2 linked regions of the Halioglobus japonicus genome follow. The protein of the gene in region 2 binds, or shares a complex with, the protein of the main gene of each other region. Links are inferred from orthologs where the notes say so. Each region holds a gene or a part of one and is shown on either strand. Other genes may lie near its edges. The genes, in order: cgtA and BST95_RS11625.

Region 1 (14,975 bases), 1.2 Mb from region 2 along the record:
CCAAGTTTCACTTCAAGGATTGAACATGTTGACTCCCGTTCTTCTGTCCGGCGGCGTGGGCAGCCGGTTGTGGCCCGTGTCGCGCGAGGCCCATCCCAAGCAGTTCCAGCCCCTGGCTGGTGAACTGTCCATGCTGCAGGAGACTCTGCGGCGCACCTCAGGCCTGGAGGCGACCGCCCCCCTGGTGGTGTGTAATGAAGATCACCGCTTCATGGTGGCCGAGCAGTTGCGCCAGGTGGATTTGCGGGCTAGCGCGCTGATTCTCGAGCCCGCGGGCCGCAATACGGCACCGGCGGTGGCCCTGGCTGCCCTGCGTGCGGTGCAGGATGACCCTGAGGCGCTGTTGCTGGTCTTGCCTGCTGACCACGTGATACAGGACGTGGCTGCCTTCTCTGCGGCAGTGTCGCATGCTATTCCTCTGGCCCAGCAAGGGCGGCTGATGACCTTTGGTGTGGTACCCGCCAGCCCCGAGACCGGCTACGGTTATATCAAGTGTGGCGACGCCCTGGGTGATGAGCTATACGACCTCGAGCGTTTTGTCGAAAAGCCTGACCTGGATACCGCGAAAACCTACGTCGAGAGTGGCAGCTACCTGTGGAACAGCGGTATGTTCCTGCTCCGCGCCGATGCTTATCTCGCTGAACTGGGTGAGCACAATCCCGCCATGCGCACCGCCTGTGAGCAGGCCATGGCCAGCGCGGCGACAGACATGGATTTTGTGCGGCCAGATGCGGAAGCTTTCGCGGCCTGCCCAAGCGACAGCATTGATTACGCGGTGATGGAAAATACCCGCCTGGGTGGCGTGGTGTCGCTGGACTGTGGTTGGAGCGATGTCGGCGCCTGGTCGGCACTGTGGGACGTCCACCCCGGCGACGAGCGTGGCAATGTGGTGCAGGGCGATGTGATGATCGATAACTGCGATAACAGCTACTTCCGCAGTGAATCGCGTCTGGTGGCAGCCACCGGCGTAGAAAACCTGGTTGTGGTGGAGACCGCCGATGCCGTGCTGGTGGCTGAGCGCGACAAGGTCCAGGATGTTAAGAACATTGTCGCTCGACTCAAGACAGAAGGGCGCCCCGAGCACAGCCTGCACCAGTGCGTATACCGCCCCTGGGGTTGCTATGAAAGCCTGATCGTCTCGGATCGTTTTCAGGTGAAGCGCATTACGGTGAACCCCGGTGAGCGTCTGTCACTGCAATTGCACCACCACCGTGCCGAGCACTGGATAGTGGTCAGTGGCACGGCGGAAGTCACCTGCGAAGATAAAGTTTTCATGCTGGGCGAGGATGAGTCGACTTACATCCCGCTCGGCCACAAGCATCGCCTCGCCAACCCCGGGCGCATTCCGCTCGAACTGATTGAAGTGCAGACCGGCACCTATCTGGGTGAGGATGATATTGTAAGATTTGACGATCAATACGGCCGCAGTGATTAGGTCTTTTCAAGGAGAATCAGGATGATCAAGAAGTGTCTCTTTCCCGTGGCAGGGTACGGCACCCGGTTTTTGCCCGCGACAAAGAGCATGCCCAAGGAAATGCTGCCCATCGTGAACAAGCCGTTGGTGCAGTATGGGGTTGAGGAAGCCATAGAGGCCAACATGACGACCTGTGCGTTCGTCACCGGTCGCGGCAAGCGCGCCATTACCGACCATTTCGATATCAGCTATGAGCTCGAACACCAGATATCCGGCACCGGTAAAGAGGCCTATCTGGGGAGTATTCGCTCGGTGCTCGATAAGGGCGTGTTTACCATGGTCCGCCAGCGCGAGATGAAGGGCCTGGGACACGCGATTCTTACCGGCCGCTCGCTGGTGGGAAATGAGCCTTTCGGCGTCCTGTTGTCAGACGATTTGTGCCTCAATGCCGAGGGCATGGGCGTACTTTCGCAAATGGCCGAGCTCTACCACCAGTTCCGCTGTTCCATCGTCGCCATCCAGGAAGTGCCCATGGACGAGGTGCATAAGTATGGCGTGATCAAGGGTGAAAATCTGCGCGACAGCATTTACCGGGTCGACGACATGGTGGAAAAGCCGGCCCAGGAAGACGCTCCTTCCAATCTGGCGATTATCGGTCGCTATATCCTCACTCCGGATATCTTTGAGATTCTCGAGGAAACGCCCCCGGAGCCAACGGTGAGATTCAGCTGACCGATGCCTTGCAGACCCAGGCCAAGCGTGGCCTGGTCATGGCCTACAAGTTCAAAGGCCAGCGCTTTGACTGCGGCTCCGTGCCCGGGTTTGTCGAAGCGACCAATCACGTTTACGAAAACTACTACGGCAAGGACTGAGGCCAGCGTTGTGAGCGAAATTACCTGTTTCAAGGCCTACGATGTTCGTGGTCGGGTGCCCGATCAACTCAACGAAGATATCGCTCGCCGCATTGGTCGGGCCTACGCAGAGGTCATCAAGCCCAAGCGCGTTGTGGTCGGTCACGATATCCGCCTGTCCAGCGAAGCTATTAAGGCGGCGCTCAGCGAGGGGCTCATGGAACAGGGTGTCGATGTTTACGACATCGGCATGTGCGGCACCGAGGAAATCTACTTCGCTACCTCCCATGCCAATATGGACGGGGCATCGTGGTGACCGCCAGCCACAATCCCAAGGACTACAACGGCATCAAGTTTGTGCGCGAGGAGTCCAAGCCGATCTCTGCAGACAGCGGCCTGGGAGAGATCAAGGCGTTGGCGGAGCAGAATGATTTCACAGCGGCGGCGGAGCGCGGTCAGCTGCAGCCGCTGGACACGGCCGGCGCTTATGTCGAGCACCTGCTGTCATATGTTGATGTGAGCAAGCTCAAGCCCCTGAAAATTGTGGTGGATGCAGGCAATGGCGGCGCAGGCCGGGTTGTCGACCTGCTCGAGCCGCATTTACCGTTTGAGTTCATCAAGCTGCATCATGAGCCCGATGGCAATTTCCCTAATGGCATTCCCAACCCGTTGTTGCCCGAAAACCGCGCCGCCACAATCGCCGCGGTCAAGGAGCACGGCGCCGACCTGGGTATTGGCTGGGACGGCGATTTTGATCGCTGCTTTTTTTACGATGAAAACAGCGAATTTATCGAGGGCTACTACGTGGTCGGCCTGCTCGCCGAGGCCTTCCTGAAGCTTGAGCCCGGCGCCAAGATCGTTCACGACCCACGCCTGACCTGGAACACGGTAGATCAGGTGTTGGCGTCTGGCGGCCAGCCGGTGCTGACCAAGTGCGGCCACGCCTTCATCAAGGAGCGAATGCGCTCCGAGAACGCGGCCTACGGCGGCGAGATGAGTGCCCACCACTACTTCCGTGACTTCGCCTACTGCGACAGTGGCATGATTCCCTGGCTGCTGGTCACCGACCTGATCAGCACCACGGGTAAGCCCCTGAGCACCATGGTGTCGGAGCGCATGGCGGCCTACCCCTGTTCCGGCGAGATCAACCGATCAGTCGACGATGCCAAGGCGGTGCTGGCCACAGCGGAAGCCACCTATGGCGATCAGGGTGAGGTTGATCACACCGATGGCGTGAGCGTCGATTGCGGCAGCTGGCGCTTTAATCTGCGGATGTCCAACACTGAGCCTGTCGTGCGGCTCAACGTTGAGTCGCGGGGCGATGTTGCACTGATGGAGTCCAAGACTGCTGAGCTGCTTGCTTTGATCGAGGGCTAGGGGTTAAGGCTAGCCGCAGTGCTCATTACCGTTTTCCGCCCCATATTTGGTAGTAGGTATGACCTGAGTCTATTCAGCAGCCGGAACAGAGCACCGCTGCCGGGTTTGGGATGCTTGCACGCTAGTCGTAACGTCACTGGATAGAGGCGGGCGGAACGGCCACAAAGCTCCGCTCCGGCAGTTCCGGCAGCTCCGGTCGCGGCGTAACTCGGAGTAGGAATTGCAGCGCAATTCCAAAACACTCCTCAAACACCCACCACGAAAAGCCCTGCGCTGCCTCCCGCTGCGCAAAAAGCGTGGCCTGATGGTTCCGTCCACCTCTACCCAGTGACGTTGCTCTGGTCTGTTCTCTGAGCAAATAACGCGCCGTCTTTTACACGCAAGCCTGCTTGGCGTTTAGCTTGATCGGAGCCATGCCGGCGGGCGATAGGGTTTTCGAGCCATCAGGCCGTGCTTATGTTTTGCAGAAGCAGCGAAGGGCTTTCCGCAGGGAGTGTTTGAGGCGTGCCTGAGGATTGCAAAGCAATCCCACGCCGAGTTGCCCTGCGGCCGTAGCTGCTGGTGCAAACATACGGCCGCGAGGAAACGCTATCGCCCGTCGGCAGGGCGGATAGCCGGAAATGGCCTAGTCCTGCGCTTTCTGCCAGGCAGCAATCAAGCGGTCGGTGGCAGGATCCATCGCAGCGTTGGTGCTCTCGCCCGCCATGATGCGGAGAATCTGGACACCGATTTCCTTGCCCAGCTCGACACCCCATTGGTCAAAGGAGTTGATGCCCCACATGACGCCGCTGCAATACGTGCGGTGCTCGTACAGGGCAATAAGGGCGCCCAGGGTCGTTGGTGTGAGGGCTTCCATTGTGATTACGGAGTTCGGTCGGTTGCCCTGCATAGCCAGGTGAGGTGCCAGTTCCTCCGCTCGCGCTGGGTCGACACCACGCTCGACCAGTGACGCGTGCGCCTCCTGCAGCGAGCGGCCCACCATCATGGTGCGGCTCTGGGCCAGGCAATTGGCGACCAGGCGGCGGTGTTGCTCGGTCATGCCCGTGTGGGTGGTCAGCGGCAGGATGAAATCGGTCGGGCACAGTTCGGTGCCCTGGTGGAGTAGCTGGTGGAAAGAGTGCTGGCCCATGGTGCCCGCTGAGCCCCACAGCACCGGCCCCGTGGCGTGGTCCACAGGCTGGCCAGATTTGCTCACGCCTTTGCCGTTACTCTCCATGGTGAGTTGCTGGAGAAAGTCCGGGAAGCGCTGTAGCGCGTTGTCGTAGGGCAGGACGACGTGATTGCCGGCGCCAAAGAAATTGCAGTACCACACCTCCAGCAGGCTGAGCAGTACGGGTAGATTCTGCTCCAGCGGTGCCTCGGCGAAGTGCTGGTCCATGGCGGCAGCGCCTGCCAGGAACTGTTCAAAGTTGTCCCAACCCACGGCGATGGCGCAGGACAGGCCGACGGCTGACCACACCGAGTAGCGGCCACCGACCCAGTCCCACATGGGCAGGCAATTGTCGGCGTCAATGCCGAACTCGGTTGCGGCCTCGAGGTTGGTGGTAATGGCCAGGAAATGCATGGCCAGGTCGGCCTCGCTGGCGCCGGCGTTGAGCATCCACTCGCGGGCCACCAGGCTGTTGGTCAGAGTTTCCTCGGTGCGGAAGGACTTGGAGCAGACAATAAACAGGGTGGTGTCCGGGTTCAGGTCCCGCAGGGTGTTTTGTAAATCGGCCGGGTCCACGTTGGCCACGTAGTGGCAGGCCACGTCGCCCTGGAAGGGGCGCAGTGCTTCGGTGACGAGGCGCGGCCCGAGATCAGAGCCTCCGATGCCAATGTTGACCACGTCGGTAATGACGGCGCCACTGAAGCCCAGGTGCTGGCTGTTGTTGAGGCGCTCGGCCCAGTCGCGCATGGTGGCTCGGCTGCGTTGTACTTGTGCCAGTTTGTCTTCCAGGCCGGGTGCGCTGGTCGCGCGCAGCAGGCTGTGCAGTGCCGGTCGCGCCTCGGTGTTGTTGACCTCAGTGCCATCGAGCAGGGCCGTGGCTGCGTGCTCCAGATCCGCCTCGCGAGCCAGGGTGTAGAGCGCCGCGAGGGCGGTGTCATCGAGCAGGTGCTTGCTGTAGTCGAGCGTGATGCCCGCAGCATCCAGGATGTATCGCGAGGCGCGCTCAGGGTCGGTTGTGAATAAGTCGTTGACTGAGCTGTCGCTCATCGCCAGCGCCATATCAGAGAGCTTCCCAAAGCTGGGAAGTTGCGAAAGAAGGGTAGCAGCCATTGCCGTCGTCCTTGTTGTTAGTGCGGCGAGTGGTTGTAGGCAGCTTTGTGGTTGTAGGAATGCTGCGATGGGGCCTTGAGTATAAAAACAGGCGCCCGCGGACGCAATCTAAATCAGTGATCCCGGTCGATTGAGAGCGCCGTTACCGCTGCCAGCGCAGTGCGCGCCGCATTGTCTTGCAGCTCTTCGAGGTTAGCCAATGCCATGTCGTGATAGCGCTTGGCTTCCGAGCGGGTGTAGTCAAGCGCGCCGCAGCGCTGTACGGCAGCCAGCACCTGGTCGATATCCTCGGCCGTCTTTTCGGAAATCGCCTTGCGCACCAGGGTCTGCTCTTCTGCGGTCCCGTGCTCCAGGGTGTAGATGAGGGGCAGCGTCGGTTTACCTTCAGTGAGATCGTCGCCGACATTTTTACCCATGGTGGCCGGGTCCCCTTCGTAGTCGAGCACGTCGTCGATCATCTGGAAGGCAATGCCGAGGTTCAGACCGAAATCGTGCATGGCCTGCCGCCGGTCGTCGTCACAGCCGCTAAGTACTGCCGCACCGTAACAGCCTGCAGCAAACAGGATGGCGGTTTTACGAGTGATGACCTCCAGATACTGGGCTTCGGTCGTATTTGCATCGCCGGCCCTGACCAGTTGCAGTACTTCGCCCTCAGCGATAGTGTTGGTGGTATCAGCCATCTGCCGCAGAATGTCCATGTCCGCCAGCTCTACCATGAGCTGGAACGCCCGGGTATAGAGGAAGTCGCCTACCAGAACAGATGGTGCGTTACCAAACTCCGCGTTGGCGGTGGGCCGGCCGCGGCGCAGGCTGGAGATATCGACCACATCGTCGTGGAGCAGGGTGGCGGTGTGAATGAATTCGATCACCGCGGCAAATTTAATGTGGTCCTGCTGGCAAGGACCCAAGGCCGCTGCACTCAACAGCACCAGCAGTGGGCGCAGGCGCTTGCCGCCGGCGTCGACAATGTAGTGGCCGATATTCTCGACCATGCCCACGTCCGAGTGGAGCTGTTCAACAATCAGTTGGTTGACCTGCTCGAACTCAGAGGCCACGGCGGCGCGTATGTTTTGCATATAGATGAAGCAACAAGAAATGGCCCGGGCATGCTAGGGCCAGCCCCACCCCTGTCAAGCGCACGGCGGCAGAGGTCCCGGCCAGCGCAAGCTATTGTTTTTAGCCAATAATTAACCCTTGCGAGGGTGGGTGGTTTTCAGTAAAATCGCCGCCCTCTGACTCCTGCTGCACCCTATGGGTTGCCGCAGATGCTTTAACCAACTGTTTGTGCCTGGCTCTGCCCCCTTGATTTATAAGGGTTTTTTCCAAATGCGAGCAGGCTAATTAAACGGAGTGCAATATGTACGCAGTAATCGAAGCCGGTGGTAAGCAGCACCGCGTAGTTGAGGGCGAAACCCTCAAGCTGGAAAAAATTGAAGCCGCCACTGGCGAAACTGTCGAGTTCGACAAGGTTCTGCTGGCCGGCGCAGGCGAAGACGTCAAAATTGGCACCCCCGTCGTAGACGGCGCCAAGGTCACCGCTGAAGTGGTTGCCCACGGTCGCCATAAGAAAGTGAAAATTGTTAAGTTCAACCGTCGTAAGCACCATCGGAAAGAAACTGGCCACCGCCAGTGGTTCACCGAAGTGAAAATCACTGGTATTTCGGCGTAAACAGGAGGGTTTGAAGAATGGCTCATAAAAAAGCTGGTGGTAGTACCCGTAACGGACGCGATTCCGAGAGTAAACGCCTTGGCGTCAAGCGCTACGGCGGTCAGGAAGTCCTGGCAGGCAACATTCTCGTGCGTCAACGTGGCACCAAGTTCCACGCCGGTGAAAACGTAGGCATGGGCAAGGATCACACTCTGTTTGCCCTGCAAAACGGCAAAGTAGAGTTTGTTACCCGCGGTCCAAAGAACCGCAAGTTCGTTCAGGTGGTGAGCGCCTGATCGCACTGACGCGATATGCACCAAAAAGCCTCGTCAAATGACGGGGCTTTTTTTTATCTTTCAAAGAAGTAATGAGCGCACCTTCAGTGACTGTGCGGTGAGCAGCAAGAAACTACGCTATCCTGCTGCTTTTGCCGCACTCGAGCGACGCGGCAGAGACTGGTTTACCGATGGACTGTATGAAGCAGGGATGCCGATTATAAGCCTCCATGGACGGGTTCACGGCGGGTCCAGCGGTAAACCAATCTTTGCCGGGGCGCACGGAACTAGCGCACCGGAGCAACCAAGATGAAGTTTGTAGACGAAGCGAACATCACAGTACATGCAGGCAAGGGCGGCAATGGTGCCCTGAGTTTTCGCCGTGAGAAGTACATCGCCAAAGGCGGCCCCGATGGGGGCGATGGCGGGGACGGCGGGAGCGTGATCCTGGAGGGGGATAACAACCTCAACACCATGGTCGACTACCGTTTTGTTCGCACTTACAAGGCAGAGCCCGGCCAGGCCGGCCAGGGCCGTAACTGCACCGGCAAGAGCGGCGATGACCTCGTGCTCAAAGTGCCCGTGGGCACGACGGTGCTGGACGAAGATACCGGTGAGATTCTCGGTGACATCCAGGCGGATGGTCAGCAGCTGAAGGTGGCCCAGGGTGGTTACCACGGCCTGGGAAATACCCGTTTCAAATCCAGTACCAACCGCGCACCGCGGCAGACGACGCCCGGCAGCGACGGTGAGATCCGCTCGCTGAAACTCGAGCTGAAAGTGTTGGCGGATGTGGGCCTGCTCGGCCTCCCTAATGCCGGCAAGTCCACCTTTATTCGCGCGGTGTCCTCCGCCAAGCCCAAAGTGGCTGATTACCCCTTCACCACTCTGGTGCCCAACCTCGGCGTCGTTAAAGTCGAGGCTCATCGCAGTTTTGTGGTGGCCGATATCCCCGGTCTGATTGAGGGTGCCTCGGAAGGTGCCGGGCTTGGTATCCGCTTCCTTAAGCACCTGACCCGCAACCGAATTCTGCTGCACATCGTAGATATGGCGCCCTATGACGGCGTGGAACCGGCAGATGCTGCACTGGCGATTGCCGGTGAGCTCGGACGCTTCAGTCCGACACTGGCCGAGCGCGAGCGGTGGTTGGTGCTCAACAAGACCGACCTGGTAGATGCCGAGACGTTCGCCGAACGCAAAGCCAAAGTGCTTGAGGCACTGGACTGGCAGGGCCCTGTTTACGAGATCTCAGCGATCAAGAGCGAGGGTACCGACCGCCTGTGTGGCGACCTCATGGCCTACCTGGAAGAGCTGCGTGAGCGCGAGGCGGCTGACCCCGAGCTGGCGCTGGCGGATGTGGAGTTGCAGCACCGCATGCAGGACGAGGCGCGCCAGCGCATTGAAGAGCTGCGCAGTCAGCGCCGCCGCGGACCTGATGCCGATGCCGATGCCAATGCCGAGGATGGCGACGATTGGGACGAAGATGACTATGACGTGGATGTTGAGTACGTACCCTGAATGACGAATAGAGCCGAGATAAGCGCCAGCCGTCGCTGGGTCGTCAAGGTCGGCAGTGCGCTGCTGACGGACGACGGCCGCGGCCTCGACGAGAACATGATCCGCACGCTTGTGGCGCAGCTGGCACAGTTGCGGGCCAGCGGCTGCGAAGTGGTGCTGGTGTCCAGCGGCGCCGTGGCTGCCGGCATTGTGCGCCTGGGAATGAGTGCCCGCCCACAGCTGCTGCACGAGTTGCAGGCCGCCGCCGCTGCCGGGCAATCGGTACTGGTACAGGCCTATGAGAACGCCTTCGCTGAACATGACATTATCTCCGCCCAGGTGTTGCTGGGGCACGACGATATCATTGCGCGCGATCGCTACCTGAATGCTCGTGGCACGCTTAAAACCCTGCTTGGCCTTGGCGTAGTGCCCGTGGTGAATGAGAACGACACCGTGGTGACTGACGAAATTCGCTTTGGCGACAACGATACGCTGGGTGCACTGGTGGCCAACCTGATCGACGCCGATGCGCTGTTGTTGCTGACTGATCAGCAGGGCTTGTACCGCGAAGACCCTCGGCAGAACCCCGCAGCGGAGTTGGTACAGAGCAGCGACGTCAATGCGCCGGAGCTGGATGCCATGGCCGGGGAAGGCGGTGCACTGGGCCGTGGCGGTATGGTGACCAAGCTGCGGGCCGCGCGCGTCGCTGCGCGGTCCGGTACGGAAACCGTGATTGCCGGCGGCCGCGTTGAGGATGTGATTGCGCGGGTGACTGCTGGCGATAATATCGGAACCTGGTTGCGGACCGGGAAGCAGCCGCAGAATGCGCGCAAACAATGGCTGGCCTCAATGGTTCAGGTGCGCGGCAGTCTGGCGCTGGATGATGGCGCTGTGCGGGTACTGCGCGAGTCAGGCCGCAGCCTTTTGCCTGTGGGCGTGCGCGGCGTGCAGGGTGATTTCCAGCGCGGCGACATGGTGTCCTGTCGCGACAGTGAAAACCGGGAAATTGCCCGTGGGCTGGTGAATTACAGTGCTGTTGAAACCCGCCAGATCATGGGTTCTGCGTCCAGCGAGATCGAGGGAATTCTGGGCTACACCGGTGGCGAGGAGCTCGTGCACCGGGATAATCTGGTGATTAACTGAATCGGTGAGACGACTTAGCCGTCCGCCAGCATGCCCCAGTCTTCGGCGGGGTTGAGTGACAGACGCACGTTGTCGATCAGGCGAGTGCTGCCCAGTCGGGCCGCGGCCAGAATGGCTATCTCTTCACTGTATTCAGTGACTGCGCGCAGGGTGCGGGCATCGCGAATGGCAAAATAATCCGGCTCAAACCCGGCCTGCAGCAGCTTCATACGGGCGTGGGATTCCAGTTGCAGGAAATTATCGAAACCGCAGGCAATGGCTTCGCGGCAATTGTTCAGAGTCTCGTGCAGTAGCGGTGCGATCTCGCGCTCGACGCCGGTCAGGTAACCATTGCGCGAGCTCATGGCAAGGCCATCCTCGTCGCGGCGCGTCGGAACGCCGACAACCTTCACCGGCATACACAGGTCGCGAACCATCTTGCGAACAATCGACAGCTGCTGGAAATCTTTCTCGCCAAAAGCCGCCACGTCCGGCTGGACGATGTTGAACAGCTTGTTGACCACCGTGGTTACGCCGTCGAAGTGGCCCGGGCGACTGCTTCCGCAGAGTGTGTCACCGAGATCGGGCACCTGGACGACGGTCTGGGCGGCCATGCCCTCGGGGTAAATGTCTTCCACGCCGGGGCGTACAAAACCTGGGCGCCTTCGCTGAACAGCTTTTCTTTGTCGGCGGCCATGGTGCGGGGGTAGGCATCCAGATCTTCGTTGGCGCCAAATTGGAGAGGATTGACGAAAATGCTGACGACGACAATGTCGCAGAGCGTCCGCGCTTTGCGGACCAGATCGAGGTGACCCTCATGCAGATTGCCCATGGTGGGCACAAAGGCAATGGTCTGGCCTTCGCGGCGCAGTTTCCCGAGCGCAGCCTGCAGTTGGGCGGCATTGTTGTAAGTTCGCATATCTAACCCTCTACCACGCGGTGGGTGGTGATGCTAAACCAGCAAATAACACTCACTGAATTCCCCTAAAGCTTGTGCAGCTTTTGAGGGCAGGCAAGTATGCCCCATGCCCCAAGTGTGGGCAATGGGGATTTATGAAAAATTCACGCCGTTTGTTACTTTAGGAAGCGTTCTTTTGTAACAAATGGGTATATGGATCACAAAAAATCGAAAGCGAGGTGGGTTTTTGTGCACCAAAACGGTGCAGTAAATCAGCTGTAGCTGTGCTCTTCGCGAGGGTATTGGCCGGCTTTTACCGCCTGCACAAAGGCTTGCAGGGCGCCCTGGATGGTGGTTTGTCCGTCCATGAAGTTTTCCACGAAGCGCGCCGTGTGTTCGGACAGGCCAAGCAGGTCGTGCATCACCAATACCTGGGCGTCAGTGCCAGCGCCAGCGCCAATGCCAATGACTGGAATATCGAGCTTTTCGCTGATGTCTGTCGCCAGGTGGGAGGGAATACACTCCAGCACCAGCAGGCTGGCGCCGGCGTCCTGAATCTCTACCGCGTCAGCAAGAATCGACTTGGCTTCCTTGGGGGTGCGGCCCTGAACCTTGAAACCGCCAAACTGGTTGACAGACTGGGGGGTGAGGCCGAGGTGGGCACAGACTGGAATACCGCGCTCCACCAGCATACTGATACTGTCCGACAGCCAAGTGCCGCCCTCCATTTTGACCATTTGCGCGCCCGCCTGCATGAGGGCTGTGGCGTTGGCCATCGTCTGCTCGGGGGTGGTGTAGCTCATGAAAGGCATGTCGGCGATTACCAGTGAATCTGGCTGGGCGCGGCACACGCACTCGGTGTGATAGGCCATGTCATCGACAGTGACCGGGATGGTGCTGTCGTGTCCTTGCAGGACCATGCCGAGGGAATCACCCACGAGAATAGTTTCAGCGCCGGCCTCGCTAACAAGTCGCGCAAAGGTGGCGTCGTAGGCGGTGATGCAGACGAACTTCTCGCCGGCGGCTTTCATCTTGTCCAGGGTGCTGGTGGTTACCTTGGCCATGGCGCAGACTATCCAAAAAATGTTGGGTTGAAATAATGGCGGCCACTGCGGATATCCAGCATGTAGTCCACCAGGTGTCCATAGTCCCGCTCGCCGTTGGCCAGGTCGATCTCACTGGCATTCACGATTAGCAGGGGGGCGCCATCGTAATATAGAAAGAACTCACTGTACACTTCGTTCAGACGCTCCAGATAATCCCTATCGATGGCCTGTTCGGCGGGGATTCCACGCTGATCAATTCGCGATTGCAGCACGTCAGTGGACGCCTGCAGATAAATGACCAGATCGGGTTTAGGGGCATCGATGGTCAGTTGCTGATACACCTTTTCATAGAGCTGGAACTCTTCTCTGTCCAGATTGATACGTGCAAACAGTGGGTCTTTCTCGATCAGGAAGTCCGCCACTCGAACGGGCTCGAAGATGTCAGCCTGGCGCAGGTCCTGGAGTTTTTGTGCCCGCTGGAACAGAAAGAATAGTTGGGTGGCGAGGGCGGCCTGCTGGCGATTGCGATAAAACTTCTCAAGAAACGGGTTCTGCTCCGCCTCCTCGAGCAAGGTCTGGTAGTTGAACGTGGCTGCCAGGCGTTTGGTTAGCGTGGTCTTGCCGACCCCAATAGGGCCCTCGACGGCGATGTAGGCGGGCGGGTTGCGCCCCTTCAGGTCGATCTTGATGGCCGGGTCTCCGAATCTGGGCCTGCATTGTCCGGGGCGATAGTCAGTTCTGTGCGAACCAGTTCACCCCTGGGACATCGGCCTAGTAATGTATCAAGTTCGCGGCCGTCCGGCAGCATCATTTTTGGTGGCGCGATGTCGGCCAGTGGTTGCAGCACGAAGTCGCGCTCTGTCATGCGCGGGTGAGGGACCTGCAGACGCTGTTCGTCGATCGTTTGCTCGCCATAGAGCAGCATATCTAGATCGAGGGTCCGCGCCCCCCAGCGCTCGGTACGCAGGCGCCCCTGCTGGTTTTCAATGGCCTGTAGCGCGTCCAGAAGTGCGATGGGGGTGAGGGTTGTATCGATACGGACGACGGCATTCAGATAGTCCGGTTGCTCGCCGGGGCCCACGGCTTTGCTGCGGTAGGCGAGCGAACTGGCGATCAACTGACTGTCAGGAAGTTTGGCCAGAGCCATGACGGCCTGGCGCAATTGGGTCAGGGGCTGGGCCAGATTACTGCCCAGGGCGATATAGGTGCGAATCATTCGCTCTTGTTGCTGCGCCGACGGCGCGGGCGTCGGCGGCGACGCGGCCCGTCGCGTTCTGGCTGTCGGTGCCGGTCTTGCGGTGCCAGGTGTTGGTACTGGGTCCAGAACTCACCGAGGCCATCGGTTTCCTCCCCGGCCTGTTCGCGCAGCAGCAGGAAATCGTAGGCGGCCCGGAATCGGCGATGCTCCACCAGCTCCGCCGCCTTTTTCCCCTGGCGCTTTTTGAGACGCAGCTGAAATTCCCAGATCTCGCGCATGGGCTGGCTGAAGCGGCGCGGAATCGATACGAATTGAACCGCTTCGGCAATGGTTTGCTGGGCTGCGCTGTGCATGGCAGGCATGGGCGGCTCGCCCCGGGCCTCAAGTTGGCTGGCCAGGCGACTGGCCACGGGCCACAGCAGCGCGGCGAGCAGGAAGGCGGGGGTAACCGGTTTGTCCTGGGCGATGCGCTCGTCAGTATTGGCCATGGCGGCTCGTACGAGGGCGAGGTAGTGCTCATCCTCCAGCAAAAGCTCGCTCGTTTCCGGAAACAGGAACTGGAGCAGGTCGTGGCGTAGCAGTTGTTCCAGGGTGGCCGCCGCGTAGCCGGACAGGAACAATTTGAGAAACTCATCAAACAGGCGGGCGGCGGGAATGTCTCGCAGCAGGTGGGCGCATTCGGGGATGGCGGCTGCGGTGTCGCTGTCGATACCAAAGTCGAGTTTGGCGGCGAAGCGAACAGCCCTCAGCATGCGTACCGGGTCTTCCCGAAAGCGCACCTGCGGATCGCCAATAATGCAGATATGGCGCTTTTCCAGGTCTTCCAAGCCGTGTACGTGATCGTAAACCTCGAACGTACCGGCATCATAGTAAAGCGCGTTGACCGTGAGGTCGCGACGCACTGCATCTTCTTCCAGGGTGCCGTAGACGTTGTCTCGCAGCAGCATGCCGCTGGCGGACTGTCGCGAGTGGTTGCCGCTGTTGGCTCGGGCGTCTGCTTCGCCGTTGTCGTGGTGGCCGCGGAACGTGGTGACCTCGATGATCTCGCGTCCGAAGCGCACGTGGACGATACGGAAGCGACGGCCGATGATGCGCGAGTTGCGAAACAACTGGTGCACTTCCTCTGGGGTGGCGTCGGTGGCAATGTCGAAGTCTTTGGGGTGGCCGCCAAGTAGCAGATCGCGCACGGCGCCGCCGACCAGATAGGCCTGGTGGCCCTGGCCGCGCAGGCGCGACATGACCTTCAGTGCGCTGTCGCTGATGTGCTTGCGGGAAATACAGTGTTGATCCCTGGGGATTACGTTCAAGCCAATTCTGCCTGTATCAGGGGGTGGTAACTGGCGCGCAGTCTATCACAAGGTTGCTGTTGGTCGGTTTTCAAAAGGGGAA
Region 2 (14,900 bases):
CTGGCGCGCGCCTCGGTTGATCTCGCTCTGGCACTCGGCGCCTTTGAACAAGACTTTGATCTCGTGTTTATGGGCCAGGGCGTACTGCAGCTGCAGCGCGAGCAAGCCAGCGAGGCCATCGGCCAGAAAAATGTTGGCCGTGCACTGTCATCACTGCCTCTGGTGGATATTGAATCTGTCTATGTGGAAGCGGATGCGCTCAAGCGCTACGGCCTCTGCGCAGAGGATTTGATACTGCCGGTACACGCCCTCGAAGCTGAAGGCATCAGGGCACTGCTCGCCGATGCTGATCACTTGGTGGGCTGCTGACATGATTCTGCATACCGTTGCCACACTCAGTACTCTCGCAGATTGCCTGGCGGTAGCCGGCGCCGACGACAGCATCTTACTCATGGGTGATGGCGTTTACGCGGCATTGGCCAATAGCGAGCTCAGCCAGACGCTCAAGGCCAGTGGGCTTCGGATCGAGGTTATGGAGAGCGATGCCAGCTCCGCGGGTATTGCCCAGGAACTGCTGGCCTTCCCCGCTACCGACATGGCCGGCTTTGTGGCACTGACCGAGGAATACCCTCGTCAGCTGGCCTGGTACTGACCTGTGCTTTCCGCCTCGGCATTCGACCAAGAAGGCTTCCTGCTGAACCTGGATGACTGGTCTCCAGATGTCGCCCGGCAGATTGCCGCCGCTGAAGATATCGCACTCGGTGACGGCCACTGGGAAGTCATCGAGCTAGTACGCAGTTACTACCGCGAATTCGACGCCTCTCCCGCCATGCGCCCTCTGGTAAAATATTGCGCACTCAAGCTCGGGCCTGACAAGGGCAAGAGTATTTACCTGATGAGCCTGTTTCCCGGCTCGCCGGCCAAACTGGGCAGTAAAATTGCCGGCCTGCCAAAACCTGAAAATTGTCTCTGAGCTACTGTGACCACTGACTTTCAAATTCCTCGCGAAGAACACCCCTTCGCGCCCTACATTCGCATACTCGGCAAAGGCAAGACCGGCAGCCGCTCGCTGGATCGCGACGAGGCGCGCACCGCATTTACCATGCTGCTGCGCGGCGAAGCCGACCCCATGCAAGTTGGCGCCTTCCTCATGTTATTGCGGGTAAAAGAAGAGACTGGTGAAGAGCTCGCCGGCTTTGTGGACGCCTGTCGCGCCGTGATGACAGCGCCCCCCGCCTCCCTCAACGCCGACCTGGACTGGCCCAGTTATGCCGGTAAACGGGCCCAACACCCGTGGTTCCTGCTCTCAGTGAGCCTGCTGGCCCAGGCCGGATACCGCGTATTCCTGCACGGCGGCGATGGTCACACCCAGGGCCGGCTGTACACAGAACAGGCCATGCGCGCGCTGGGCCTGCCCGTGGCAGACGACTGGGCCCAGGCGGCCCAGCAACTCGACACTGATCAGCTTAGCTACCTGCCCCTGCGCCACTTCTGCGCGCCATTGAATCAGCTCATGCAGCTGCGCCCCCTACTGGGCTTGCGTTCGCCGGTAAACACCCTGACGCGCATGCTCAACCCCCTGGGTGCATCCGCCAGTATTCACAGTATTTTTCACCCGGCGTATGGCGCCCTGCATCACGCCGCTGACAAATTGCTCGGACAGCCGCGCTCACTGGTCTTCAAAGGCGATAGCGGCGAGGTGGAGATCAAGCCACAGGCCAAAACCCGCCTGCTGCTGTTAGACGGCGAGCAGGAATCCGAGCAGCTGATGGCGCGCACGATTGATGGCAAAGCACCCGCGGTGGAACACCCGACCACAGCACCCTTACAGGCTCTGTGGCGCGGCGAGAGTCACGACAACTACGGCCTTGATGCAACCCTGGCAACCACCGCCGCTGCACTGCTGGCACTCGGTTATGCCGACGACCTGCCTGCCTGTGAGCTGCGTGCGCAGGCACTGTGGGACGCACGCAACAAGGAGCAGATCTGACATGCCCATGAGCAACGTCAAGCCGCAGGACTACGATCAGCTCCTTGCGGCAAAGCGCAACACGGTACAGGCACTGCTCTCGCCCTGGTGTCAGGGCGAGCCCGATGTGTACCCTTCCCAACCGACCGGTTTTAGGATGCGCGCCGAGTTTCGAATGTGGCACGAGGGCGACGCGCTCGATTATGTGATGTTCCGCAAGGACGACCCCAAAACGCCTGTGCCCATCGAGAGCTTTCCCATCGCCTGCGACAGTATCCAGGCACTGATGCCGATAATGCGAGCGGCGCTGGCGGGCAACGAGGCGCTTCGGCGCAAACTTTTCCAGGTGGAGTTTCTCGCCACACTCTCGGGCGAAATGCTCGTGACCCTGATCTACCATCGCAAACTGGAGGAAGACTGGGAACAGCAGGCCGAAGCGCTGCGGCAGCAACTGCAAACCGACTCTCTCGGTCTTTCGATCATCGGCCGCAGCCGCAAACAGAAAATCGTGCTGGGCAATCACTGGGTCACAGAACAACTCAACATCGAGGGGCGCACGTACTCCTACAACCAGTATGAGCAGGCCTTCACGCAGCCCAATGCCCGGGTCAACATCAACATGATTGAGTGGGCCTGCGAGCGTGCCGCTGAATTGGACGGCGACCTACTGGAACTTTACTGCGGCAATGGCAACTTCACCCTGCCCCTGGCCAGGCATTTCGACGAGGTCATCGCCACCGAGCTCGCCAAAACATCGGTGCGCGCAGCCCGAGAAAATATCGAAGCCAATGCCAGCGACAACGTACAAATCATTCGCCTGGCCGCGGAGGAAGTTACCCAGGCCATGCAGGATGAACGGGAATTCCGGCGCTTGCGCGATATCCCCAAGCCGCTTCAGGATTACGACCTGCGCACGGTATTTGTGGATCCACCCCGGGCGGGGCTGGACGATGCCACGGTGAAAATGGTGCAGCGTTTCGATGCCATCATCTACATTTCGTGCAATCCGCACACGCTGGCGGACAACCTGGCGGTGCTGAGCGAAACACACCAGGTGCAGCGCTTTGCCATGTTTGACCAGTTCCCCTACACCGACCACATGGAGTGCGGTGCCTTCCTGCAGCGGAAGTAAATTAGCAACGGATACCCAGCGCCAGTAAGCCACGCCCCAGCACTTCGTCGAGCCGCTCTGCGTCGGCGGCGTTGACCTCGAGACTGTGCAGGCCGAGCTCCCGATACAGCTCGCGCTTGCGCAGCCGCTGCGAAATTTCCCCGGCGCTGATATCGCTGTCCCAGCAATCGATATAGACATTGCCCGCCGGGATATAAAAATCCGCGGTAATAAGTTCTTCTGTGGGCAGTGCCCGCTTGAACGCGTGCGCAAGCTGGGCGAGGTACAGCCAGTTACACACGCGCATTTGCAGCGGTGTATCAAGCTGGTGCCCATCAACACCCACGCAGCTCACGGATTCAGCCGGGCTGGCAAAAAGATCCGGCTCAGCCCCCGCGTCCGCGGGTTCGGCTGTCGGGATCTGGTCCGATTGACGAGTCAGCTCGCGATGAATCACCGCGTGATCAATAATTTCGTGGGGCCAGGTCACGTAGTAGGCGCCACTGGATTCGCTTTCTTCCTGCTTACCCCCAAGCGACTTACCCAGCTCGGTCAGCTCCCATCCGAGAATGGAGTGATGCTGCAGGCCGATCTCTGCCAGCGCCCGGTTAATCTGGCGCGCGTGCAGACGGGGGTAATAACGGCGCATGGACGCAGCCGTAATACGCTGATTGGATTCAATAGCCGCTAGCAACGGGTGGTGGTCCAGCGTTTGCGGCCAGACAATGTATCGGCCATAGCGACGGCTGTTCTGGTAGGAGCCGCCTTCAAACTCGCCTTTTGGGAGCAGCGTCCAGGCGTCGCCGCTGCGACGTATCCAGCCGTAGTCGCGCAGCGTGGCAAATAACTGCTGAACGGGGATATCCAGCTTTTTGGCCAGCGCTGTGGTGGAGAGTTTGCTGTCGTCGTCGGCCACGTGTTCAGTCCAGGGCGAGCTCGCGGTAGCGTTTTTCCAGTGCAGAATACACCTGGGATGCAAAGTCCTCGGCGCCTTTATCCAGCGCGTCTACCACTTCAACCAGGTGCTCGTTGTCTTCCTTGCCCGACCAGTTCTTGATGTAGGTGCCGTCCTTGTAACCATGATCCTGGCGGAAGAAGTTCAGCACGTTCTTGCCAACGTATGCAGTGTAGAGGCTGTCAAAATCGAGTTCCGAGGCCAGCATCAAATCCCAGAACAGGCTCACGGAAAACCCTTTGGTCTGAAGGCAGTTCAGCGCCAGCGCCTCAGTGGCCTCACGCACGCCTTCACCGCTAGGTTGGTGGGCCTGAATGTCGGTTTCCATCTCGGTGGCTATGGCGTCGATGGATTTGCCTTCCACAAACAGCGCCGACATACCGAAGTGCCATATATCGATCGCCTCCAGGCGCACCTGCTCAAGGTCCGGCTCCTGCTTCTTCCACCACTTGAAGCCGTAGTGGTCGATTAACTCGCCGCACTCGATCCATGCAGCGCGATACCACTCAAAGTGCTGCTCCACCCACTGCGGATGCACCCGGGTATTCATTTTGTCCTGCATGGTCAGCATGTTAATCAGCGCTTGTTTCAAGGAGAGCCTCGCGAATTCTGGATGTGGAAAGGCAGGAAGAATAACAGATTTTGTGTGAATGGTGCCCGGAGCCGCCCCTAGCAACTTGAAGACTTCGATGATGAGAACATGAAGTTACGGATGCTGACAATAGATATGCGGCGCAACACGCTGCGCGGGCGGATGTGCGCACATGTACGGGATGACCGGCTGGCGTGTCTGGACACCCTTTTGTCGCCCACGGACATGTTCGAGCGTGCCCGACCCCCTTACGCTATCTGTGACCAACCACTAGTAAGGAGAGTAGTGATGGGCAAAGGCTTGCGCAATAGAGAATTGGGATCCCAGGTCAAGGAGCTGACCGGAGGCCAAAGCGAGTCAGTTGACAAGGTCGACGATCTTTTCGAGAAGCTTGCTGAATTGGAAACGATCGACGGCTTAAGGTTGACTCAGACGAGTGAAAATATTCGCGCGCTCGAACTAGGAATAACGTACCTGTGGGCGATAATCGTAACTGGCTGGATTGTGACCTATATGGCTTAGTGGCCCGCACTCAATTGCCGCCAACCCTGCCCCATTCGAACCCACCTCTAAGCCCCCGTGGCTTTACACCGGGTAATACCGCGGCATGGCTTGGGCTTGGCGGCGGGTAGCGGGGATTAGAATGCAGGCCCACCAAGTTCCGCTTTGGGGCCAATAGCAGTCATTGATATTTCTCGCAAAAGCACTTGCGAACAAAGTAGCCTGAGATTGCTATCACTATGGTCGCTCAAACAAGCACGTACTCTTCTATATTCCTGATAGTACTTCGCATTCAAAATTTAAGTAGGTCGAGTCAACCCATGTGGCGTGCATATCTTTGTCGCATCTATCGCTGTAGATCAAGGGTACCAACATTCCTTCTATTCTACTGACTCCGATTCTATGCTCTGCGAACTCCTTAGCCGAATATTCTTTCTAGGGGGTATTTTCGTAAGGTCCAAGCACATCAGCGTATTCAGCGGATATTGGCCATAGAATCTGTAAACAGTGATCTTCCCCTCTGTATTTTTCTTTGGTGACGGCCAGCACTTGATCTTAGCTATCCCCTATGGGGAAAACATAAGCGTCACCTGAAAGCACAACTTTGTCGCCTTCAATAACGGGTAATCGCCCCGCAACGAGAACAGTGAGTACAACCAAAAATGCTATGTGTATTGCGATAGCAAATAGACTTACAATCGACACCACCAAATTTTCGATAGCTTCCATAGCGTGTGCGCATTCTAAGGATTGGAAAATCGCAGCCGCCCGGCCCAGCGGTACTGAAAAACAACTCCCGATTCCGAGCGTGCATAGATCGTTTAGGCTCCCCTGCAGAGGCCCGATCTCATAGCGGAGGATCTCTGTCAGTTCATCGAACTGCAGAAGACACAGCGGCAGCTCTGCATGAGATCTCCGTTCACAATGACGTTTAGCGCAGGGCTATGTGGCCAATATGACGAAGCTTTTTTGCTTGAAAGCAGTGCTATTTTCATAGGACGCCTTCTTTCTTTTACATGTGCCGCTATTTAATAGTTAATCAGGCAGATATAAATGAGAGTGTGCGATATAGGTACTCGTCCAGTGTAGCGCGTGTAATGATCTTGGGAGTTCAGGATGAAAGTTGCAGTAATATGGGTAGCAAGAGTGGCTTTTCTGTATTGTTTTTATCAGATACTGTGTGGGCCTTATCACGTCATCTTTACCATTGGTCTTGACTCGCCTGAAATAAAAGAGCTCTGGGGTGCTGTCTTCCAGATGTGGTCTTTTTACATTCCTGCCGCACTTGTTGCTCTGGTGCTAGCTATTCCTCTCAGTCCTCGTATACCTGATGAGATTCATTTTCGATGGGGTGAGATTACAACAGAGCCGATACCAACTCCGGAAGTTCCCGAGAACTGCAAGCCCCTCGCGTACGATGTCTCAACGAAAACATTTGTTGTACTTTGCACCGCAGCAGGCGTACTTGTAGCCGCACCGATCGCAGTTTTATCTAAATTACTCGGGATTCTTCCACCGAATGAGCCGGTTTATTATGTGATAGCCGGTATCGGTGGCTTTTGGATGGCGCCCTTTCATGAGGGTATCCATGCAGCTGCAGTTCCTGCGCGTTTTAGAGAGAGTCTATGGTTTGGTGTTTGGCCTAAGCGTCTGCTGATGTATGTGTTCTTTTCTGCAGAGCTCTCAGTCGGCAGGATGGCCTACATCCTCATGCTGCCGTTTCTGCTCCTTACGGTCCTGCCAATGATCGCTACAGCCTTTACTAGCCATGAAACCGCGTACTTTATCGCTGCCTTTGCTCTTGGGCATGCTATGAGCTGCGGAGGAGACTTCATGTCATTACTGTTGATCCTCCGAAAGACGCCGGCAAAAGCGGTTTTGCTGTTTACGCACAACAGACTCTTTTTGAAAATGCAGTAGCTTGAGGGACGGCGGTAATTTTAATAGGAATACTAGAGAAAATATTCTTGAATATTGCTACATGCGATGAAAGGTGGATGTTCGATCTCTTGCAAGTCGCGAAATATAAATCCCAATGAGGGAATGAAGATGAAGAAAGGCATTCAGAGCATCACACCTGCTCAATCCAAAGCGGTATCTGGCGGGCTTCGCCCATCAGTGATAAGCGTTAGCCCCTAAAGGACGCGTCAAAACAGTTTTAACGGCATGGAATGTATATACCGTTTATACGGCATGTATAGTTCAATGATCGACGAAAAAAGCCTCACATATTGTCCACTTTCGCCTAAAATGGGCACGCATTGCCGTAAGTCAGATGTCCGCTTTGGGGCCAAAAGCGGACGTTCATAACGCCCACAACAAGGGCCGCTGGTACAGCGGCCCCGATTGCTTGTGCTTGTTATATGGCCGCCTATTTTAGAGCGCACTAGTGGCAAATCTCCGGCGGAAACGTATGAAATACATAGACCTCACCATCTATTAGTGCCTGCTCATAGTATTCGAGGTTATCGCTTTCAGCATAATCTTCGCGTGCAACTAAACTTTTCTCTTCGAGTGTGCGAATCGCCCAACCATGGCTTTCAATATCTAGACGAGCCTGCTCCTCAGCAGATTTTGGCATTGCCTGGTTAATCCAGCAGTTTACGTATGCGCCCCCATATTGCGCATTCTCATCAGAGTCATATTTTGGTTCTACTTCAAATTGCAAGTAGATCATAGCGAGGCCATATAACGCTTCAAGCTGGGGCGGCCGTGAGGCCGTCCCGGCGCAAAGCGCCCTTGCAGCCTTGACTTGTTAATGTGCCGATCATGACTCCCTCTTTACAATAAGTAGCAGTGCACCCCAAACCACAAGCCCTACAACGACGCTAGACGTAAGATATATTTTCCAGAACTCGACGGAAACTACAGCACTTGCCCACAGTTTTTGAGGTAACGTCATAGGAAGCATCCGATCTGAGACATAGCCCTCTAGTTCTCTCGGGGCAGCGAGTCCATCAGCTGAGGCTCGAGAGCCGCTTCGTTTACGTGCTGTCCCTCAGATGCAAAGAAAATGTATGCGAATGGAGCCAATAGCCCGACAAGCATCGCGTACAGGAGGAGTCTACGTTTTCTCTTTGCTACGAGCATAGGACTAAGGCACTTTAACGCCTCGGTTTGCGGCGGACCACGCAGTGGGCCGTCCGAGCCAAAGGCGGCAACACCGACTTGTTATGTGCTTTAGACATTCCAGCCGTCACCATGATGAGAATCTTCATCTGACGAGCGATAATATTCGGATTCCTCTTGGCTGATACCGTCACCAGAACTCGCGGAACCACCAAGCAAGCCCGCTACTACAAGCCAGACCACGCCCGCACCAGCCACGCCAAGGGAGGCAAGAACACTCTCACCAGATTTGTAGGCCTCAACCCCGAGATAAAGCCCTACAAACAAAATGATGGAACCTACAATCCACTTAAGTGATCCCAAAGCTTCGTTCATGGACTAATCTCCAGGCACATAACGCTTCAAGCAGGGGCCGCTGTAAAGCGGTCCCGGCCCGCAGGGCCCTTGCTGCCTTGACTTGTTATGGGGCCGGTTCTTCATAGGATTAGATTGCCTCTAAATCAGTTACTGGAACGACTAGATCTCCAGAGCCATCTCCTGGCTCCACTAGATATTCCACCGGATTGGCGTATGAAGCGATACTTACGACAGCTGCACCCTTACCGATGCCAGGTCCCCGCCTTATTGCTACAGAGTCATTTATGCAGAATGGGAAGCTCTCGCTTCTCTTCCCTTCATAGAAGTCCCTATCTATGGCGTCGTGAGTCACTGCTTAGGCACCATAACAGCTAGGTATATGGAAAAAGTCAGTGTGCATCGAAGATCCTTTTCAATGTGAATGTCCGCTTTGTGGACGTTATTTGCCCTCAAATTTACCACATTCCCCAACGGCAGCTAAGGGGCCAATAGCGGACACTCGCTACCGTCGCGAGCAACGGCTGGCAGTAAGCCAGTCCGCCTGCCTTGCCCTGTTAGGCAATTTCCGATTCCCTCGTGCCCAGCATTATTAAAATCTCTGGCTCATCTTCGAACTCAGATACCTCAACGCCGGGAAATGGTCCATTCGATTCAATGATTCTAGTTTTAAAACTCAATGGATCTCCAACACCTATGTCTCTAACCATATCGTCATCTAGTTCCGTGAAGTTTAAAGCCAAGAAGTCACCTATCAAGAACTTATCTTTGAATGGCACCTCTATTCGCGGCATCTTGAGTTGGATAAAAGGAGAATTCATAGTGGAATCTGTTTCTATACGAACCACAGAACCGCTTGCTACTAATATCGAGCCAGCCAATCTAGATGATATATCGGCTGCACTCGAACCCGACATAAACAGTCCTGCTACTTCAGTTACTAGCTCTGACCAACTAAATTCCATGTTCTTCCTTATGCCTAACGCTTGCAGCAGCGGCGACCGAGCAGTGGCGAAGCCACTGGTTGGGCGTCCGGCCCCAAAGGGGCGTACTGCCTGCCCTTGTTAAGTGTTTCAACGGTCACCATTAGCCTCTATGGTAAAAATCGACTCGGTTTGCCTGCCGCCATTTATAGGGGCACTCTGGCGCATAGAAAGCCTTTTTCCATTCACTTTCGGTCGGGTCTAGTACCCTGCCTAGGGTCTTGCACTTTATACATTCTACTTCAAGGGTTTGATCATCCGTCGCTGTAGAGTAGACCCACCATGAATGGCTACAGTCAGGCGGGTCATTTTCCCAGTCGTCGCGCAATGCATACAGGAAGACATTGATCATGTATGCAAGCTCTCTGAATTTGATGATTATGAACACACCAGACACTTAACGCTGCGAGCTGCGGCAAAAGTTCGCTGAGCGTACTTTTGCCCGAAGCCTCGCCTTGCTATGCGCTTTCATACAGAGACCTTAGCTCGTTCATGTTGCCCGAAACGTATAGTTCGATTGCCTTACGAGCTTCTTCGGTCGAAAAATTTTGAGTATCCACACTAATAGTTCCGAGTTTAGTGCCAAGACCAAACCAACGCTTCTTCTCGCCAGGGAAAAGGCATTGTGAAACAAACGTTAAGCTTGAGCCATTTTTGAAAGAAGAAACCCATATCATATTTTTTTTGGGGAGCGTAATCAGGGATAGTGTTGGAGAGCATTTCTCTAGCTCCTCAGCCAGAGCAGACTGACCTTCCCAATCAAAGGTATCAAAGGCTTCGAGCGCTCCAGCAGCATCGACTAATCCAGCCTCTTCCGACTCGTCATGAGAATGATGTGCGTATTGATAATTCAGGTGCATAGCTTACTCTCCGGGCGCATAACAGCTGGTTACTTGGAGACAGTCAGCGTTCATCATAATTCCTTTCAATCCGAGAGGCCGCTTTGGGGCCAAAAGCTGTCATTTCTGGATGACCAGGTCGCCCTGTTGAAGTCTGATTGATCTTCCATCAAATAAAACTTCCTCCCAATTCTCAGGCCTATGTGACTCACAATCATGTGCAACGACATAATTGTCATAATTTGGATCACCAGTACCTGGCAGCGTAAAGAACTTGGAGCCACCCGTTATGCCGTAACTCTCGCATAGTTCTAATTGCTGAATAGCAGTGTCAATTCTATTGATTAACCCTATGTGTTCAGCCCTGTCGGCTATCGAGCCAAGTACCTCAGTGGATTGAAGCTCGACCAGATAGTCTTTCAGCTTATCAATGGCAGGGTTCATCGAAGCCTGCCATCCGGGTGAGGAAAGAAAACTGTGTTACATGCATCGAAAATCCTTTTCAACGTGAATGGCAGCTTTGTGGACGAAAGCTGACATCAGCCAGCCCAACCCAGAACGACCGCTTTCACCTATAATCAGACTTAGGTCTATCTTTAGAACAGTCTAGGACTGGACAGCGAGGCAGCAAAAACGACATGTTGAAAATGATCTTCTGTGTACGAAAGAAGAAAGGTCTTTCAGATGAGGAATTCTTTGATTACTGGCTCAAAAGTCATGGTCCCCTTGTAGCCTCTCAAACAATTTCGTTGAATATCAAACGCTATGTCCAAAGTCATGCGGTTGACGGTGAGTTCGGACATGAGGTTTCCGCTGCACGCGGGATGAAAATTTCAGGTTTCGACGGTATCGCCGAGATTTGGTGGGATAGCCGTAAAGAACTGGATCTAGCGCTACAAACAGAAAATGGACAGGCGGCAAGCGCCATTTTGGCTGAAGATGAGGCTCGTTTCATCGATATGGAGCGGTCTACCATATTCTTCACCGAAGAGCACTGCGTTTTCCAAGCGCCGTGAAATGAGTGGCGGCTAAGAGGTGATAGCGGACCTTTCTGGATACCTAGGCCAGTTAAGCACTTCAATGCCCGCTTTCGCCTGCAAGCAGCCGCAATATCGTGCTGAAACATAATGCAGCTGATATTTTATAGTTGTATCAAGCAGCCCGAGTATTTATGGGAACCCAAATAATATGAACGAGACGCCTCGTCCATCCCGGCTGGCGGCAATATTAGTTCTGGGCGCAGTGCTTGCTGCAATGGCAGTTACGGGCTGGCAGCTCCTCAGCATCCCAGACTCCTTTGAAATTAAGCGACTGATCGAGGATGCGGGGCCAGTTCAGCTGGCGGGACAGTCGGCAATCTTTACTGCGTTCGGCCTCGCCTGCCTGTTTGCCCTACTCGACCGCGAGCGCAGGGTAGCGTATGTGCAGTTGAGCTATCTGCTGATGTTCTACGCACTACGCGAGGCTGATTATCACTACGAGCTCTCGGATCACGCCAAGGCGACTCAGTTCAAGCGCTTCTTTTCACATGAAATGATCCCCTTGTCGACAAAGCTCTTCCTCGCAGCGATCGTCATCCTGTTCCTCGTCGTAATGTACCGTTACCTGAAAGCACAACTACCTGTGTTCCTGCGCTCGCTCCGGGTGCAGCTACCCTGGGCTATATTTGCCTTCGCCTGGGCGGTTGTGTTTTTCCTATCGCAAGCGATCGACCAGATACCCGTTTTCCACAATGTGACGGGCCAGGTATTCGAAGAGATTTTTGAATCCGGCGCGGAATTTCTGGTGCTAATCGCGATGATTCTGTTTCGCTTGCAAGTTGATTTGGACAAAGTAGCTGGAGCCGGAAGTCGGCTTTGAGGTGGGAGCGGACCGTTGGTTTAGACTCGATCTTAAAAGGATTTTCAGGTCGGGTAACTTTCTATATCAAGGACGAATGGTACATCAAGCCCTCCAGTTAATCATGATGTCTACATTGGTTCTGCGTCACATAGAGCCAAAAATTTCAAGATCATAAAGAATCAGATCAACCTAATATTTATGGTGCCCGGAGCCGGAATCGAACCGGCACGCCGATTAAGGCGGGAGATTTTAAGTCTCCTGTGTCTACCAATTTCACCATCCGGGCGGAGGGATCAGGCTGCAGTTACAGCCCTCTGGGAGGGAGCGCATCATAGCATCAGGGCATGGCCGCAGCCAAGAGAGAGGTCATCAGATCACTTTGAACGCGTGCTACACTTCTCTACACCTACATGTGCCGGCCCACTTTCCATGCGAAAACTGCTCATTGTCGCCCTGCTGTTGTCTGTGCTGCTTGCACTGCCACTGCTGGCGATGCGCTCTGAGCGGACCCTGGCGTTTCTGGCACACTGGGCTGTCGATACCTTTACCGACTATCGCCTCAAGCTGGTATCACCGGTGTTGCGGCCTTTCGAGCGCAACGTATCCGCGGCGGAGATCCACGTCTATCCCGAGGATAATGACGCGCCGCCCTTTCTCACGGTGTTGGACTTCGAGGGCAATATTGGCTGGACCGATCTGTACACGACAAACCTCGTGGACACCCGCTTGAAGGCGCAACAGGTCATTTTGTATACATCTGATACGGACAGTACCAGCGACCCCGCTCCCAGAGAGTGGCTGAAGTACATTGGCTGGCTGCCGGCCGAGCTCAGTATCGGCCAGTTCCACCTGGTTACCGCGAGAGAAGAGGTCTTTATCTTTCCGCTGGAAAATGTAAAGGGCGGCCGCCCTAACGACCAAACCTTTCTCGCCTCAGCCCGCGCCCAGTATGAGGGTGAGCCGCTGGACCTGAATGTCGGCCTGAACGCCCTGCTCGAAGAGGGCCACATCACCGCCGTCAAGTTCAACGGGGAGTTCAGCGCACCGGTCTCCAATAGTGTCGTGCAATTACGCGGCGACGTGCACGGCACCGCCGACAGCTTCAATTACGACCTGCAGCTCAACGCGGACTACGCTGATGTATCTGAATTTCTGCGAGGCTTTAACGCCCGTGGCGAGCTCGAGGGCCGCTTATTGCTGCAAGCACAGATGCGCGGCGATGCCGATGGGTTCGTGTTGAGTAACGCCCTTTTCACCCTCGACAATATGCCCGCCTACGGCATCGAGGCCGCAGGTACCCTCGACTACGATATCAGCGGCGGCGGCGAGTTAAGGCTCGATGCCGCCGGCGAAATCTCTTCCATGGACGTGGTGCTGGACTGGCTCGATGTCGACCTGCACAGCCTGGGCCGGGCCAGCGGCAACGCGGTGATTACCGGCACCGTTCGCAACCCGATGATTGATCGCTTCATGCTGCGCAGCGAGGCCGACAGCGGCCTGGTGGTGAACGCCATTGGCCGTGTAGATCCCTTCCGCATGGGGGACGCCGAAAACAAAGTTAGACTGGATGTTGCTGGGCCGTCAATCGCAACCTTGGAGCAGTGGACCGGCCCGCTGCCTTTTGAGCCCGGCGCGTTTTCTGCATCTGGCCTGCTAGTAGGACGCCATGGCAGCGTGTCATTGAGAGATCTCGTGGTCGAAGTGGGTGACCCGGACGAGCTGATCTTCAGGCTCACCGGCAGTGCCGGCAGCTTGGATGGTATGGACAGCGAAGGCATTGCCGCAGCCCGCGACCTGGACCTCACCTTGAGCGTCGATTCCCCCGACAGCCGCTACCTGGGTGAGATGCTCGACATACCGATTCCCGCCGGCTTCGTGCTTGACGGCGAGCTGACACTGAAAGGTACTGGTGCGATACTCGAACCGGTTAATGGCCTGTTCACAGCGCGCAGCCCCAAACTGGATTTCATCTTCGTGCCTCACGCTGCGAAGGTCACCCCAATGGCCCACCCTGTAATCACGGATACGCTCGCTAGCGTGGCCATTACCCTAGACGACGTGAGCGCCCTCTCTGAATATATCGATGTGGATATTCCCGCCCGGGGACGACTCGACGGCAAGGCAGAACTTACCCAGTACGGGGAACGCCTGGCGCTGAACAATCTCAAAATGATTGTAGACGGCAATGAACTACAGTTATGGGCCACCGGTGAGGTTGATCACCTGGTACCACTCGATGGGATAAAGCTGAAAGGCCGGTTCAGCGACATTCCCACCGCTCGCATACTCAATCGTGCGCTGGACGGACTCGACTATCAGAAACCACTCGGCATGCTATCGGGCAGATTTACCGTCGACTACAGCGGCGGGAAACTCAATATTCCCTCGTTCACCATCGAATCCGACGACAAACAGGGGCCGCTATTACTTACTGTCTCTGGCAAGAGCCTGGACATCACCGGCAGGCTAAATGTGCAAAGTGATATTGATTACCGCCTGCGCGACCCAGACCTGCTTGAGGCGCTGACCGGGCTGCGCATGAACCCGCTGCAGGGTCAGGGCAAGATCCAGCTTTCACCATCAGAATTTGTTTTATCCCATACCGGTGAAATTGGCGATTCGGTAGCCAAGCTTGATGCCAGAGCAAGTTTGAGCGCTGGCAAGCTTACGGGCCTGACGGCCGCACTAAACAGCCCACTGCTTTACCTGAGCGACCTGGGTCTGCAGGCAGAAGTCGCTGCTGAA

Evidence for each region.
Region 1: the proteins of BST95_RS11625 (region 2) and cgtA are in contact, whole or in part, in a crystal structure (PDB 8BFT), measured with the Escherichia coli proteins. The link is inferred for Halioglobus japonicus from one-to-one orthologs.

Annotation. Positions count from the first base shown.
Region 1 is NZ_CP019450.1:1,221,637-1,236,611, forward strand. The notes cover bases 7,270-10,238. They hold cgtA (Obg family GTPase CgtA), read left to right. Parts: upstream 7,270-8,134; coding sequence 8,135-9,343; downstream 9,344-10,238. Other genes in these bases: rplU (50S ribosomal protein L21), read left to right, coding at 7,270-7,571; rpmA (50S ribosomal protein L27), read left to right, coding at 7,589-7,846; proB (glutamate 5-kinase), read left to right, coding at 9,344-10,238. Outside these bases: BST95_RS05745 (mannose-1-phosphate guanylyltransferase/mannose-6-phosphate isomerase), read left to right, coding at 26-1,435; pgi (glucose-6-phosphate isomerase), read right to left, coding at 4,268-5,902; BST95_RS05765 (polyprenyl synthetase family protein), read right to left, coding at 6,016-6,978; more of rplU, read left to right, coding at 7,260-7,269; more of proB, read left to right, coding at 10,239-10,465; panB (3-methyl-2-oxobutanoate hydroxymethyltransferase), read right to left, coding at 11,615-12,406; BST95_RS05800 (deoxynucleoside kinase), read right to left, coding at 12,415-13,071; folK (2-amino-4-hydroxy-6-hydroxymethyldihydropteridine diphosphokinase), read right to left, coding at 13,062-13,604; polynucleotide adenylyltransferase PcnB, read right to left, coding at 13,601-14,893. UniProt on the Escherichia coli protein: An essential GTPase which binds GTP, GDP and possibly (p)ppGpp with moderate affinity, with high nucleotide exchange rates and a fairly low GTP hydrolysis rate.
Region 2 is NZ_CP019450.1:2,442,530-2,457,429, reverse strand. What follows is about bases 31-2,924. They hold BST95_RS11625 (glycosyl transferase family protein), read left to right. Parts: upstream 31-919; coding sequence 920-1,930; downstream 1,931-2,924. Other genes in these bases: trmA (tRNA (uridine(54)-C5)-methyltransferase TrmA), read left to right, coding at 1,938-2,924; BST95_RS11630 (TusE/DsrC/DsvC family sulfur relay protein), read left to right, coding at 596-913; tusB (sulfurtransferase complex subunit TusB), read left to right, coding at 311-592; tusC (sulfurtransferase complex subunit TusC), read left to right, coding at 31-309. Outside these bases: more of tusC, read left to right, coding at 1-30; more of trmA, read left to right, coding at 2,925-3,041; BST95_RS11615 (hypothetical protein), read right to left, coding at 3,043-3,936; BST95_RS11610 (dUTP diphosphatase), read right to left, coding at 3,941-4,546; BST95_RS19740 (hypothetical protein), read left to right, coding at 4,856-5,089; BST95_RS11600 (DUF3267 domain-containing protein), read left to right, coding at 6,185-6,988; BST95_RS11595 (hypothetical protein), read right to left, coding at 7,455-7,745; BST95_RS11590 (hypothetical protein), read right to left, coding at 8,249-8,512; BST95_RS19735 (hypothetical protein), read right to left, coding at 9,049-9,456; BST95_RS11580 (hypothetical protein), read right to left, coding at 9,933-10,334; BST95_RS11575 (hypothetical protein), read right to left, coding at 10,434-10,757; BST95_RS11570 (EthD domain-containing protein), read left to right, coding at 10,952-11,329; BST95_RS11565 (hypothetical protein), read left to right, coding at 11,502-12,173; BST95_RS11555 (AsmA family protein), read left to right, coding at 12,585-14,900.